Regions from separate parts of the Marinobacterium aestuariivivens genome, predicted to be linked through region 1. Evidence: predicted binding sites of a transcription regulator. Region 1 holds the regulator's gene; the other holds the start of a gene.
What was found. The regulator LexA, encoded in region 1, represses DNA repair genes until DNA is damaged. The targets are predictions, from matches to a motif close to TACTGTNTANNTANACAGTA.
Positions count from the first base shown of each region.

Region 2: the regulator LexA is predicted to act here: its motif matches at 4,755-4,774, upstream of umuD (translesion error-prone DNA polymerase V autoproteolytic subunit).

Region 1 covers NZ_JBHSWE010000001.1:5,401,749-5,408,620, reverse strand. The annotation lists gene topA (type I DNA topoisomerase) at 1-2,569, shown strand, start outside; gene ACFQDL_RS28355 (DUF6586 family protein) at 2,653-3,174, shown strand; gene ACFQDL_RS28350 (cell division inhibitor SulA) at 3,345-3,806, opposite strand; gene lexA (transcriptional repressor LexA) at 3,803-4,423, opposite strand; gene ACFQDL_RS28340 (DEAD/DEAH box helicase) at 4,555-5,559, shown strand; gene ACFQDL_RS28335 (helicase C-terminal domain-containing protein) at 5,556-6,677, shown strand; gene rhlB (ATP-dependent RNA helicase RhlB) at 6,698-6,872, shown strand, end outside.
Region 2 covers NZ_JBHSWE010000001.1:5,070,818-5,077,689, forward strand. The annotation lists gene ACFQDL_RS26535 (hypothetical protein) at 1-254, opposite strand, end outside; gene ACFQDL_RS26540 (competence protein CoiA family protein) at 341-1,156, opposite strand; gene ACFQDL_RS26545 (SNF2-related protein) at 1,239-4,451, opposite strand; gene umuD (translesion error-prone DNA polymerase V autoproteolytic subunit) at 4,790-5,215, shown strand; gene umuC (translesion error-prone DNA polymerase V subunit UmuC) at 5,219-6,499, shown strand; gene ACFQDL_RS26560 (ankyrin repeat domain-containing protein) at 6,667-6,872, opposite strand, start outside.

The DNA of each region.
Region 1 (6,872 bases):
GTTTGTCGTTAAGTCGAGCGTCGGTCATATACGCGACCTGCCGACCAGCGGCAGCGCGACCAAAAGCGATCCCAAGGAGCGGGCACGGCAGGCCGCTTTGACGCGCAAGATGTCGCCGGACGAGAAAGCCGAGTACAAGGCGCGCAAGTCCCGCGAGCAACTGATCGCGCGCATGGGCGTCGACCCCGATCACGACTGGGACGCCCATTACGAGATCCTGCCGGGCAAGGAGAAGGTGGTCGAGGAGCTCAAGCGTCTGGCCAAGGGTGCCGATGAAATCTATCTCGCGACCGATTTGGACCGCGAAGGGGAAGCCATTGCCTGGCATTTGCGCGAAGCGATCGGCGGCGATGATTCGCGTTTTCGTCGGGTGGTATTCAATGAGATCACCAAGAAAGCGATCAAGTCCGCTTTCGAACAGCCCTCCGACCTTGACCTGGCGCGGGTCAATGCGCAACAGGCGCGACGCTTTCTCGACCGCGTCGTCGGTTACATGCTGTCGCCGCTGCTGTGGGAGAAAATCGCCCGTGGCCTGTCCGCCGGGCGGGTGCAGTCGGTGGCCGTGCGCCTGGTGGTGGAGCGCGAGCGCGAGATTCGCGCCTTCGTGCCCGAAGAGTACTGGGAAGTCCACGCCGATACCCTGACCGCCGAGAAGGCGCCGGTTCGCCTCCAGGTGACGCGTCACCAGGGGCAGGCGTTCAGGCCCACCAGCGAAAGCGAGACCCGCGACTACCTGAGCCGGCTGGAAGGCGCACCCTTCGAGGTCGTCACCCGGGAAGACAAGCCGACCACCACGCGGCCCGGTGCCCCCTTTATCACTTCGACACTGCAGCAGGCGGCCAGCACCCGTCTGGGCTTTGGTGTCAAGAAAACCATGATGCTGGCGCAGCGCCTCTACGAGGCCGGTTACATCACCTACATGCGTACCGACTCGACCAACCTCAGTGCCGAGGCGGTGGCGGCCTGTCGCGACTATATCGGCGATCATTTCGGCAGCCGCTATCTGCCCGATCAGCCGGTTGCCTACAGCAGCAAGGAGGGGGCTCAGGAGGCGCACGAGGCGATCCGCCCCTCCGATGTCGGGGTCGAATCCTCGGCGCTGTCCGGAATGGAACGCGACGCGGAGCGTCTGTATGACCTCATCCGGCGCCAGTTCCTGGCCTGCCAGATGAAGCCGGCCGAATACCTGAGTACCCGTATTCAGGTCAAGGCGGGCGATTTCGAACTCAGAACCCGTGGGCGCATCCTCAAGTTCGACGGTTTCACCCGTGTTCTGCCATCCAAGGGCAAGAGCGACGAGGACGTGATCCTGCCGGATCTCAAGGCCGGGGACGCGCTGAAGCTCGAGCAGCTGGATCCGAAGCAGCATTTTACCAAGCCTGCGCCGCGCTTTACCGAAGCGAGCCTGGTCAAGGAGCTGGAAAAACGGGGAATCGGCCGTCCATCGACCTATGCCTCCATTATTTCGACGATCCAGGATCGGGGCTACGTGCAGGTGCAGAACCGCCGTTTCTACGCCCAGAAAATGGGCGACATCGTCACCGAGCGTCTGACCGAAAACTTTTCCGATTTGATGGATTACGGCTTTACCGCACGCATGGAGGAGGCGCTGGATGATATCGCCAGCGGCGACAAGGAGTGGAAACAGGTCCTGAACGACTTCTACGCCGATTTTGTGCTCAAGCTGCAGGAATCCCAGAATCCCGATGACGGCATGAGGCCCAACACCCCGACCGCCACCGATATTCCCTGTCCCGACTGCGGCCGGCCGATGATGATCCGTACGGCGAGCACCGGTGTCTTTCTTGGCTGCTCGGGCTATTCGTTGCCGCCGAAGGAGCGCTGCAAGGCGACCATCAATCTGGTACCGGGGGACGAGGTCGTCAGCGAGGATGATGACGACGAAGCCGAGTCCCGGCTGTTGCGCAAGAAGCATCGTTGCCAGAAGTGCGGCGCGGCGATGGATTCCTACCTTGTCGACCAGTCGCGCAAGCTGCATGTCTGCGGCAACAACCCGGATTGTGACGGCTTCGAGGTGGAGAAGGGCAGTTACCGCCTCAAGGGCTACGAGGGGCCGACCATCGAGTGCGACAAGTGCGGCGCCGAGATGCAGCTCAAGACCGGGCGTTTCGGCAAGTACTTCGGCTGCACCAACAGCGAATGCAAGAATACCCGCAAACTGCTGAAAAGCGGCGAGCCGGCGCCGCCCAAGATGGAGCCGGTGCCGATGCCGGAGCTGCAGTGCGAGAAGGTCGAGGATACCTACGTTCTGCGCGATGGCGCCAGCGGCCTGTTTCTGGCCGCCAGCCAGTTTCCCAAGAACCGCGAAACCCGGCCGCCCAAGGTCAGCGAACTGCTGCCGCACCGCGACGAGATCGACCCGAAATACAGTTTTCTGTTCTCGGCGCCAGTCGCGGACAGCGAGGGCAATCCGGCCCAGGTGCGGTACAGTCGCAAGACCAAGGAGCAATATGTGATGACCGAGGCCGACGGCAAGGCCACCGGCTGGCGCGCCTATTACGACAACGGGCGCTGGGTTGTCGAAGACAAGGCCAAAAAGACCAAGTAAGGTGCTGAACGCACTGCGCCCGGCGGGGTCTCTGCTATGGAGACCGCCTGCCGGGCGGGGGTTTTACCGTCAGGGGAGTTGGGATGAGTATCTATGTTGCCCGTACCAGCCAGAAGCTGAACTTTGCCCGCCTGCACCTGCATCAGCTGGAGCTGGCCCAGGCCTCGAGCGGCTGGAGCAAGCATGCGCTGGTCGAATCTTTTCAGGAGTCCGTGCTCTTTCATCTGGCATCGGGCTATCAGGCGTTCCTGCGCGAAATTGCCGAACGCTATCGACTGGAGGTCGAGCGGATCAACGGCTTCGAGGATCTCGAGCGGTTGCTGGAGCAGTCCGGCCAGGAGTCGCCTGAGCGCAACGAGCTGAGCGCCCTGGAGCAGGACAGCGGGAGCTGGCTGCACCGGATGCAGCTGGCCTATCGCGCCTGCTGGCAGGCCAGTGACCGCCGCGATGCATCGACGCCTGAGCACAGTCGTTCCGAGATCCAGGTGCGCCAGGTCAACCCCAGTCACGCCGTGGACAGAGACGTCCAGGCAGAATGCCAGCGCTGGTTCGACGAATTCGCCCGGCTGGTGGAGCGCCTGCGCGCCGGCATGGAGGAGTGGTAGCGGAGGATGGGTGAAGCGATGCATTGGCGGGAGCTTAACGTCGCTTTCGCGGCTCATGCATCGCGTAACCCGTCATATCGATCGCGTTGCAGATCGATTGGTGTCGGTTGGCTCGAAGAATGTTGGGTTGCGGTCGTTCCGAGTTCCATCCGAGCTACGGTTGCGGAGGCTCAGGCGTGCTGGCGGCCGCGTATCAGAATGCCGTGGCTGGCGCCGGACTGCGCAGCCTGCTCGAGGGTTTTCAACTGCGGCTCCGAAAGATAGCCGGGCCAGGAAATGACCGCATGGCAGGTGCCGGCACTCAGTGCGCGGCGTGCCAGGTCCAGCACGCTGTGTTCGGCATCAGGATGCAGCAGGATCACCTTGTTCAGGTCGATGCCGGCCTCGGTGAGCAGGGCCTTGGGCAGTCGTGCCGGTGGCGCTATCCAGGCGAACCAGCGATCGTCCCGGCTTAGCTGCGCCAGCAGCGGCATCAGCATCGGCATGCTGGCGATATCGGTATCGTGGGTGATGATTTCCGTCAGCTTTCCGTCGAAGCTGCAGGTCCGGGGGGCGCTGACGGCATTGCCGGCGCTTCGCGTCATGCGGGACGATGCGGCATGGCGGCGCTTGAGGGTGGTTGGCTGGATCATAGCGATTCTCCCGTGCGGCGGATGACGCCGACTCCCAGGCCCTCGATGGACAGCTCCTGCTCCCGCAGGTCGACCACGATGGGTTCGAACTCTTCGTTTTCGGCCATAAGGTAGACCTTGTTGCCTTCCCGCTTGAAGCGCTTGACCGTGACCTCATCCTCGATGCGCGCCACCACGATCTGGCCGTTGCGGGCTTCCTGGCACTGATGCACCGCCAGCAGATCGCCGTCCATGATGCCGATGTTGCGCATGCTCTGGCCCCGGACCCGCAGCAGATAGTCGGCCTTGGGGTGGAAGAAGTCGGAGGAAATGGTGCAGTGGTCCTCGATGTGCTGCTGCGCGAGGATCGGCGAACCGGCAGCGACCTGGCCGACGATCGGCAGACCTTCGTTGGCGGCTTCCTGCCCGGCTTCCGGCAGGCGGATGCCGCGGGACGTGCCCTTGATGATTTCGATCGCGCCCTTTTTCGCCAGTGCCTTGAGGTGCTCCTCGGCCGCATTGGCGGAACGAAAGCCCAGTTCGCGGGCGATATCGGCACGGGTCGGAGGGTAACCGGTGGTTTCGATATGGTGCTTGATGCAGTCGAGCACTTCCGTTTGTCGCCGGGTCAGTTTCATGATCGGAACCTGTTTGTTTATACAGTAGGTGTAAGTATATACAGTAACGGAAACGGGTAAAGCAAATTCTGTTGATATATCCAGTGTTTTGCTAGAATCCGGTGCCCCCTTCAGCGGAACCGGATGCTGCCGTGCTAACCGAGGCACTCAAACAAGAGATTCAGCAGGCTTATCGCGATTTTCTCGCCGCCAAGGGCCTGAAACCGCGCCATGGCCAGCGGCAGATGGTGGCCCATATCGCCCGGGTACTGGGCAATATCGAGGCCGATGCCTCGGCTGTTCGCCAGTCGGGCCCGCATGTCTGCCTGGTCGAGGCCGGCACCGGGACGGGCAAGACCCTGGCCTACCTGCTGGCGACGATTCCGATCGCGCGGGCAGCGGGCAAGAAGCTGATCCTGTCCACCGCGACGGTGGCGTTGCAGGAACAGCTGGTGATGAAGGACCTGCCGGACATCTCCCTCCATGCCCAACTGCCGGTCAAGTTCAGTCTTGCGAAGGGGCGGGGCCGTTATCTGTGCATCAACAAGGTCGAACGGCTGCTCGACAGCCAGGAGTCGATGGGGCAGATGGCCCTGTACGAGGACGAACTGGCGCACAAGCTCGACGAGGCGTCCGTCGAGCTGTACCGGGATCTGCTCAACGAATTCGCCGCCGGCCGCTGGGATGGCGACCGCGACAACCTCAGGCAGGAACTCGAGGAAAGTCTCTGGTACCCGCTCACCAGCGACCATTTGCAATGCAGCAACCGGCGCTGTGCGAACTTCAGCGCCTGTCCTTTCTACCGGGCCCGCGAATCCCTCGATCAGGTCGAGGTGGTGATCGCCAACCACGATCTGGTGATGGCCGATCTCGCCCTCGGCGGCGGCGCCATACTGCCGGACCCCGCCGACAGTATTTATGTCTTCGACGAAGGACACCACCTGGCGGCCAAGGCGATCGGTCATTTCGCCTACAGCATGCGGGTCGGGGCCAGTGGCCGCTGGCTTGCGGGTGTCGGGCGCCAGCTCGAGCGGATGCGCGGCGAGTGCGGCGACCATTCGGTGCTCAATACCTACGTCGGTCAGCTCGACCGGCCCTTCGCCGACCTGCAGCAGTGCCTCGAGGGGCTGCAGCGCACCTGCGGGCACTGCTGTTGAACGAGGACGGCAGCCCGAAGGCGGAGCGGTTCCGGTTTCCGGGCGGCCAGCTGCCGGAGGTGCTGCGGATCGAGTCCGGCGATATCGCGATGACCGCCGCCAAGGCGGCGCAGAAATTCGAGCAGATCGTCGATCTGCTGAAGGAGGCGATCGACGGCGGCATACCGGAGATCGACAAGACACCGGCCGAGCGCTGGTATCCGCAGATGGGCATGATGCTGGCGAGGATGCAGTCGATTCACTGGCTGGCGCGCTCCTATCGTCAGGAAGACCCGGCCGGCAGCTCGCCCACGGCGCGCTGGATCAACATGGTCGAAACGGCCGACGGGCTCGATTACGAATGCCGCTCGAGCCCGGTATCGGCCGCCGACACCCTCTCGGAGCACCTGTGGGAGCACTGCTACGGTGCGGTCGTCACCTCGGCGACTCTGACCGCGCTCGGCCAGTTCGACCGCCTGCTGGCAGACCTGGGTCTGGCGCCCGACACGCCCTGTGAAAGGCTGCAGAGCCCGTTCGACCATCAGCGTAGCGCCGAACTCTGGGTGCCGCCGCTGGCGGCCGACCCGTCGGACCCCGATGCCCATACCCGGGAGGTCGCGGATTTTCTCGAGCGACGGCTGTCATCGGCAACCGCAACTCTGGTACTGTTCAGTTCCTGGCGGCAGATGCGCGGCGTGCTTGAACAGTTGAGCGAATCCATTAAGAATACGGTGCTGTCGCAGGGCCAGTACTCGAAGAACGAAATACTCCAGCAGCACCGGGCGGCCGTCGACCGCGGAGCGCCAAGCATCATTTTCGGCCTGGCATCCTTTGCCGAAGGTGTTGATTTGCCAGGCGGCTACCTGACCGAGGTTATCGTCACCAAATTGCCATTCAGCGTACCGGACGATCCGGTCGACGCGACAATGGCGGAATGGATCGAACAGCGCGGCGGCAACGCCTTCATCGACTGGTCGGTGCCGATGGCCTCTATGCGCCTGACCCAGGCGGTGGGGCGGTTGCTGAGAACGGAGCAGGACAGCGGAACCGTGATACTGCTCGATCGCCGGGTGGTGACGAGGCGCTATGGCCGGCAGTTGCTGGATGCCTTGCCACCCTTCAGGCGTAAACTGAACTAACAGGATTTTAAGGTTTAACTTTGAGCAACGAAGACAAAAGCAACAAGCGCAGACGCCCGTCGCGCGGTTCCTCCCGCAAGCGTGGCGGATCCTCCCGGCGGCGCCGGGATACGGCAACAGCGAAATGGTCACCCGCCGATTTCGTGGTGCCGGTGGTGGAAGGCAAGCGCCGCTTTCACGACTTCAATCTGCCCG
Region 2 (6,872 bases), 330 kb from region 1:
ATAGCAAAATAATATTTCATTAGTTCTTCATTGCTGGTTTTAGGCGCATTTTCTTTATATAGCCTCGCCAGCTCATCTCTTATCGATCCTAACGCATCAAATATTATTAATCCCGCTTTATAAAGATTTTTGCATTCCTCCGACTTCGACTCAGAGTTCTCCCAGAATTTAGTCCATTCTGATAACTTAAATCCTTTTTGAGTGGGCTGCTTCACTTTCCCTTTTTGAACAAGCTCTTTAAAACTTCTTTTCATTGGTTTTTAATGCCTATATGATTTATACGTGCAAATGTCGATCAATAGCAAGCACTGATACTCTACGTACGTTATTATGTTTTCGGCTATCGACGTGGGCGATTCAGCGAGAACCCTGCGAGTGCACGGTCTATGAAGTCGCCTCTACTCGGCTTGCGATTGCCATACGGCGTGGTGTCGGCTCTAGTTGAAAGCTCACGCATTAGCTCCTCCCTCGCCGTGGCTGCATAACTCGGTAGTCTTGGATGATAGAGCCATTCAAGGTTGGTTCGGTCACTGAAAATGTACTCATCGAGACGTTCTTTGAACGGCTGCTGACTTCGCTGCTTTTTGTTATAGAAGAGCTTCAATGTCTCTGTCAGATCAACCCGCAGCACACCTACACGTTCACCCTCAAGACCCTCAAGATTTCCGACTTCAATTTCATACTTTCTTTCTGGGTGATGGAACCCGATGATCAGAGGCACGCCGTGCACTAGTCCAAGGACATCGCCCTTCAGAGACTTCCAAGTGGCTTCAAGCTTGACGTCTTCCAGCACTGCGTCGGACGCCAATGTGACGGTCACATCCTTCGACAACCTGCCACCACTGATCGGATGCAACTCTTTCACAGTGTATACAAAGTCAGGCAGCGCTAGATCCAGTTGCTGCTTCTCGGCGAAAAGCTGCTTTGCCATCTGGGTGACGGAAACGTAGAAAGAGAACTTGCAGTCCTGTTTGGTCTCTTCCGATGTTCCCCGAGTGGCGTGAGCAAAGTGCCATTCATTGACATCGCCCTGGCGAGCAGTCAACGGCGTATCACAGGAGGGACAAATGCATTTGCACTTGCGTCCTCTTTCCACGTCGTGGACGTCAACGTACTCCTTTGTCTCGATGTGGAGCGCGAAGGGTACCTTGTTCATCGATGCCTCCTGCTTGACGCTATCCCAATGTCCTGTCGGCATACCATAGCTCGGTCGCTGTCCTTTCAACCTTCACGCGTTATTAAACCGTATTGATCCCGAAAATTACCGCAGCAGTTGGAGGCTCGGCGTAACCCTGCCTGAGAGCAGGCTCTGTCGCTTTACGGAACCGTTCGAATTCGATCGGTTGCTGTTTGAGCTTGCTGAGCAAGTCGCGATACCGCACGAGCTGTTTGTTCCCCATGCGCTTTAATCGCTCCGTCCTCAATGGCTGCAGCAGTGCCTGGAACGCATCAGCGAGACTCTCCAACAATCTGAAGTTACCTGTGTCGGGTGGATCGTCTAACAGACTACCAGGTACCCCTGGCAGCAGCACTTTGATCGAGTGATAGTAGTCGATCTTCTGCTGATCCTGCTCTTTCGCCGAGACTTGGAGCATATGGTTTACATATTGCGCCAGCACCTCAAGGACAGCGAGGCGGTTTCGACTGAGATTGATACCTGGATTGTCCCGTAGTCGCTCAACCAGTCGTTCCATTTGAGCCACGCTTGATTGAGTCGGTTTAAGGTCTCGGGTGTCTGGCCCTAGGTGTCCTTTCAGAAAGGCGACAATCTCATCGAGTTGAGCGGTCATTTTCTCCTCGTCCTCACTGATGAGGAGCCACCGTGCAGGCTGTTGATCTGTACCGCCCTGGCAAACAAACACCCACTGTGCGTCGTCTCTTGTTTCGACCAGGCTGACGCGTGACACCACCATCCCTGTCGCGGCTTTCATTTTATCTACCAGATGTTCTGGGATCAGGGCGCCCTCACCTGCAAACAGTGATCTCACCGCGTGGAACGCATCGCCAGATCCTGCCGAAATCTCGTCCAGTCTGTTACGTGCCAGCTTCTCGATGAGGTCTTGGCTAGTTGCCTCGGTCATCGACTCTAGATCGTCAGCACAATACTCGTCGGGCACTTCGAAGTTGGAACCTATCAGCCGTTTGGCATCTTGCAATCGGGTGATGAATTTCTGGTCGCGTTTAAGACGAAAGGCGTCAGCATCAAGTGGCCAATGCACCTCCGCTTTGCTGTGCGGCGAGTCCAACCGTTCGATACGGCCAATCCGCTGTTCGGCGATGCGAATGACAGAGGGACGATCCAGCATGATGAGACAGGAAGCAGACTGAAGGTTAACGCCCTCCGCCATCACGTTGGAACAGAGGGCGATATGAGCGCCCTCTTTGCCCTTAAGACCCATGATGTCACAGATCTCCGCCTTGCTTTTGGCGGTACTGCCGATTGCCAAGTGTACCTTGTGGCGTGGCTTCATCTTGCTCAGGAGACTACGAATCACTCGGAGTGCGGTAATTCGCTCCTCGAAGACCAGTAGTTTCTCGTGCCTGTGAGCGGCTTGCAGAATCTGTTGTGCTTTGGCTCGCTCTCGCGCAAGACTGAGCTGCTGTGTGAGACCCACAATCGCTTCGTAGAGTTTGATCTCGTTTTCGACTGTCTGTGCATAGACCTCTGGCGCTGTAAGGAATGATGGGAGCAGGTCGGGAGCCACCGCAGGCTCTGGCATTCTGCGGCAGTTTCGGCGGATTTTTTCGATCAATCCGACGTGGTCTGCGTTGTGGTCCAGGGATTCAAGTCGTGCCGCATTGCAGGCGGCATCGTGCCCTTGAATCACTTCCATCAGCACATATTTCGAAGCTCTCAACGCATGCATGACGGTATACGCCGCGAGGAAGCGCGCTGCATCCACGCGCCAGGTGACATAACGTTGCAGCGCTTCCCGATCGCTACCCAGATCAAAATCATCTTTGATGGGCTTGATGAGGTAGTTGATACCTGCAAGCTGGCTGGCGAGCTCGGCGATCTCCCTTGCGATCTGGCAATCAGCATCTGGCTCGTTGAGCGAATACACCAGGTTACTGATTTCAGGGTAGCTACAGTTCTGGTCTAGGGCGTTTTTATACGCATCTGGTTGCGCGGCGATATAGGACTTGAGTTGGCTGATGGTTCGACGCACGGTGAACTGCCTGATCTCGGCCGCCAGCTTGGCAGTCACTTTCGGGTCGAGCTGAGAGATCCGTTTGCGTCCTCCTAGATAGCCTTCAAGCTGCTTCAGCGTGTGATCATGCAGGTTATCCGCCCCCAGCAGATTGACGATGACAAGCAAATCACGGGCAGAACGATTGATAGGCGTCGCGGTGAAGAGCAACAGATCGCTAGCGACGCTCTCCAGCAGCGCCTGAGAACGATTTGACTTCAGGTTGTGATAGTTATGGGCCTCATCGACGAGAAGGATATCCCCCTGGGCCAGTATGCGCTCAATCCGCAGAGCGTCCTTCGATTTGCGCCCCAGCATACCGCTTGACCCAACTCGCACATTGGGCCCTGGCCGATCCACTTCTGCTACCCAGTTGTCGATGACGCTGGGCGGACAGACAATGCCACACATACTGCTGAGACGACCCATAGCGCGAGCACGTGCCGCAATCGCTTGGATCAGAAATGCCCCCATGCGCGTCTTGCCCGATCCCGTCGCATCGGCGATCAACACCGCACCCGTGTTATCCAGGATATAGAGCGCCTGTGCGATACCGTCCCTCTGACTAGGCCAGAGCCTTCCGCTCTCATGTTCCATGCTCAGCAGCAGATCAACCCACTCGCCCGACAATAACTCGTTACAGGCGCGCGCCAAGGCTTCTTGCCAGGTGACGACTTGCATCAGCTTCTCAATCAGGTCGGCAAGCCATTCATTGCAACACTCACCCGTTTCCCAGATGGCTTCGGCAAGATCCCATGTTTCCTGATGACGTTTTTTGTCCTTCGTACGATTGAAAACGACGTTGCCTTCGATCTGGTGATGGAGACCCGCGGCTGTATAGTTCGATGAACCAAGCAAAGTGTTGTCATCAGCACAGTAGAGCTTGGCATGCACGCCACGCTGGCCTCGAGCTGGCATTCGTACTTCTACATCATGAGCACGAAGTCTTCTAACCGCGATCTCGATTAATGGACATTGTTCAATGGACAGGCCCTTCTTGAGCCAGTAGTCACGCATTTCGTCGGGCACGGTACGGGTTTTCCGTTCGCGACTGACCGACTGGGGTTCGTTGCCGAAGTAAATCCGAACCTGTTGTTGATCAGGAAATGTCCTGGCAATCAGGTCGATGACTTTGTCGAGGCTCGCATAGCCAGAGACCAACAACAGGTGGCGAGACTGGTTGAACCAGCCCTTGATAGAGGCGAAGACTGTATGGTGTGTACGGTTTGTGGGAAACCGATCTTGGTCAGGCCACGCCATCGACTCATTCCCTGCTCGTGCTATACCCGTCGGGCAACATCCTGTCCCTGCTCAGCGCGAACTGCCCCTCAACGAGCAGTCATAGCCCGTGGTTGAATAGTTATCCCTTATTTGAATGCCGTCTTCAATCACCGACAGTCAATATATGGGTGATTTCTCGCGATTGTGCAACGATCAAGCAGAAAACGTAGCTTAAAATTCCGAAATTACCGTTTTTTCTACAGGTCTGAGATATGAGCTTGCGGACAGTGGCCGAACCCTCGACGGGGGCTTTTGGTGGATTCGCGACTCGCCTGAACGCTATACTGTATAGATATACAGTTTTATTAGGATTTTCTATGGTCGCCGTACTTCTAGGCCGATTTGGTGAGCCTCAAACACTCAAGATCCCTCTCTTCATGGAACGGGTGGCGGCAGGGTTTCCGTCACCAGCACAGGACTACATCGAGTGTAGCCTGGACCTCAATGAGCTATGCATCAAGCGTCCTGCCGCTACTTTCTTCGTTCGCGCAGAGGGCGAGTCAATGGTTGAGGCGGGAATCTTCTCGGGAGACATCTTGATCGTTGACCGCTCGCTCAACCCAGTGCACGGCGATATCGTCATCGCGAGTGTAGACGGCGAGTTCACGGTGAAACGGCTTTCTCTGCGGCCCTCACTGCGCTTGGAGGCCTCCAATACCTTGTATTCCCCCATCGAATTAAGCGATGAGTCCGAGCTCGAGATTTTCGGCGTCGTCACCAACGTCATTCACTCTCTGAGGTAGCCGATGATGACGCGTGTGTTTGCGCTGGTGGACTGCAACAATTTCTACGCCTCCTGCGAGCGGCTGTTTCGGCCAGACCTCAAGGCGAAGCCGATCGTCGTCCTGTCCAACAATGACGGTTGCGTCGTTGCTCGCTCCGCTGAAGCGAAAGCGCTTGGCATCAAGATGGGCGTGCCGTTCTTCCAGATTCAGGAGCTGGTACGAGTGCATGGTATCCAGGTGTTTTCATCAAACTACGCGCTCTATGGTGACATGTCCGCCCGCGTCATGAGTCTTCTGGAACAGATGGCGCTCAGGGTCGAGGTCTACTCAATCGATGAAGCCTTCCTGGATCTCAGTGGAGTGTCGGCCTGTATTGAGTTTGAGGCTTTCGGTCAACAGGTACGGTCCGAGGTACAGAAATGTACGGGTATCCATGTATGCGTCGGGATCGCGCCGACAAAGACCTTGGCTAAGCTCGCAAACCATGCGGCTAAACGCTATCCGAAAACGGGCGGCGTCGTGGATCTGACGGATCACGAACGACAGCGGAGACTGCTCGCGATCACGCCCGTCGACGAAGTTTGGGGCGTCGGGCGGCGGTTAGCTCCTCGCCTGAATGCCGTAGGGATTCGCACAGCTCTTGACCTGGCTGACGCGAATCCGAAAGGTCTTCGACAACAGTTCAGTGTCGTGCTCGAGCGGACCATTCGGGAGCTCAACGGTATTTCGTGTCTGGAGCTCGACGCCGTGCCTGCGTCAAAGCAACAGATCGTCTGTAGCCGTTCGTTCGGCGAGCGCGTCACTGACTATGACAACATGCATGCAGCGATCTGCAAGTACGTTGAACGCGCATGCGAAAAGCTCCGAGCCCAGCGATCGACCGCCAAGATGCTCAACGTTTTCGTTCGGACCAACCCCTTCAATGCCAACGAGCCGTATTACGCGAACAGCGCTAACATTGGGCTGCCAGAACCTTCCAGCGACACACGTGAATTCATAGAGGCGGCTGTTAGAGGATTACGGTCGATCTGGAAGCCTGGGTACCGCTACATGAAGGCGGGCGTGATGCTGAGCGACTTCTACGAGCCTGGCAACTTTCAGCCGTCCCTGTTTGAAGCGACTGCCCGTCAGCCAACTTCCGAGGCGCTGATGGCGACTTTGGATCAGATCAACCGAAGCGGTTTGGGCCAAGTTCGGTTCGGCGGGCAGAGCCGAGCGAACAACTGGACGATGAAGCGACAGCGGTTATCGCCCAGTTACACAACGCGTTGGCACCACCTACCTATCGTGCATCTTAAGTAAAAACCAGGGTGTGGAGATTTATAAAAAAGTGCTGGCGTTCAACTATATCTCATAGATTCGTGCATCGCGTATGCTAATATAAAATATTCGATATGGCTGTGCTTTACATTAATAATATGAGCGCCAGATGGGAATCCTGTCTCTTGGCGCTCATTCTTGCTTTTTCTTCAGTCCAAAGAACTTAAATACGATATTGCGTTTTCGGATTTCCACTCTTTTGCTATCGCTAGAGCAGTCCGCCCCAAGCTATCAGTCGCTTCGATGCAAGCTCCATGACTAACAAGGAGCTCTAAAGTGGATACATCATCAAGCTCAGCAGCAAGCATCAAAGGTGTAAACTTTTTCAGCTGTCCAATCTCGTATTGAATATTGG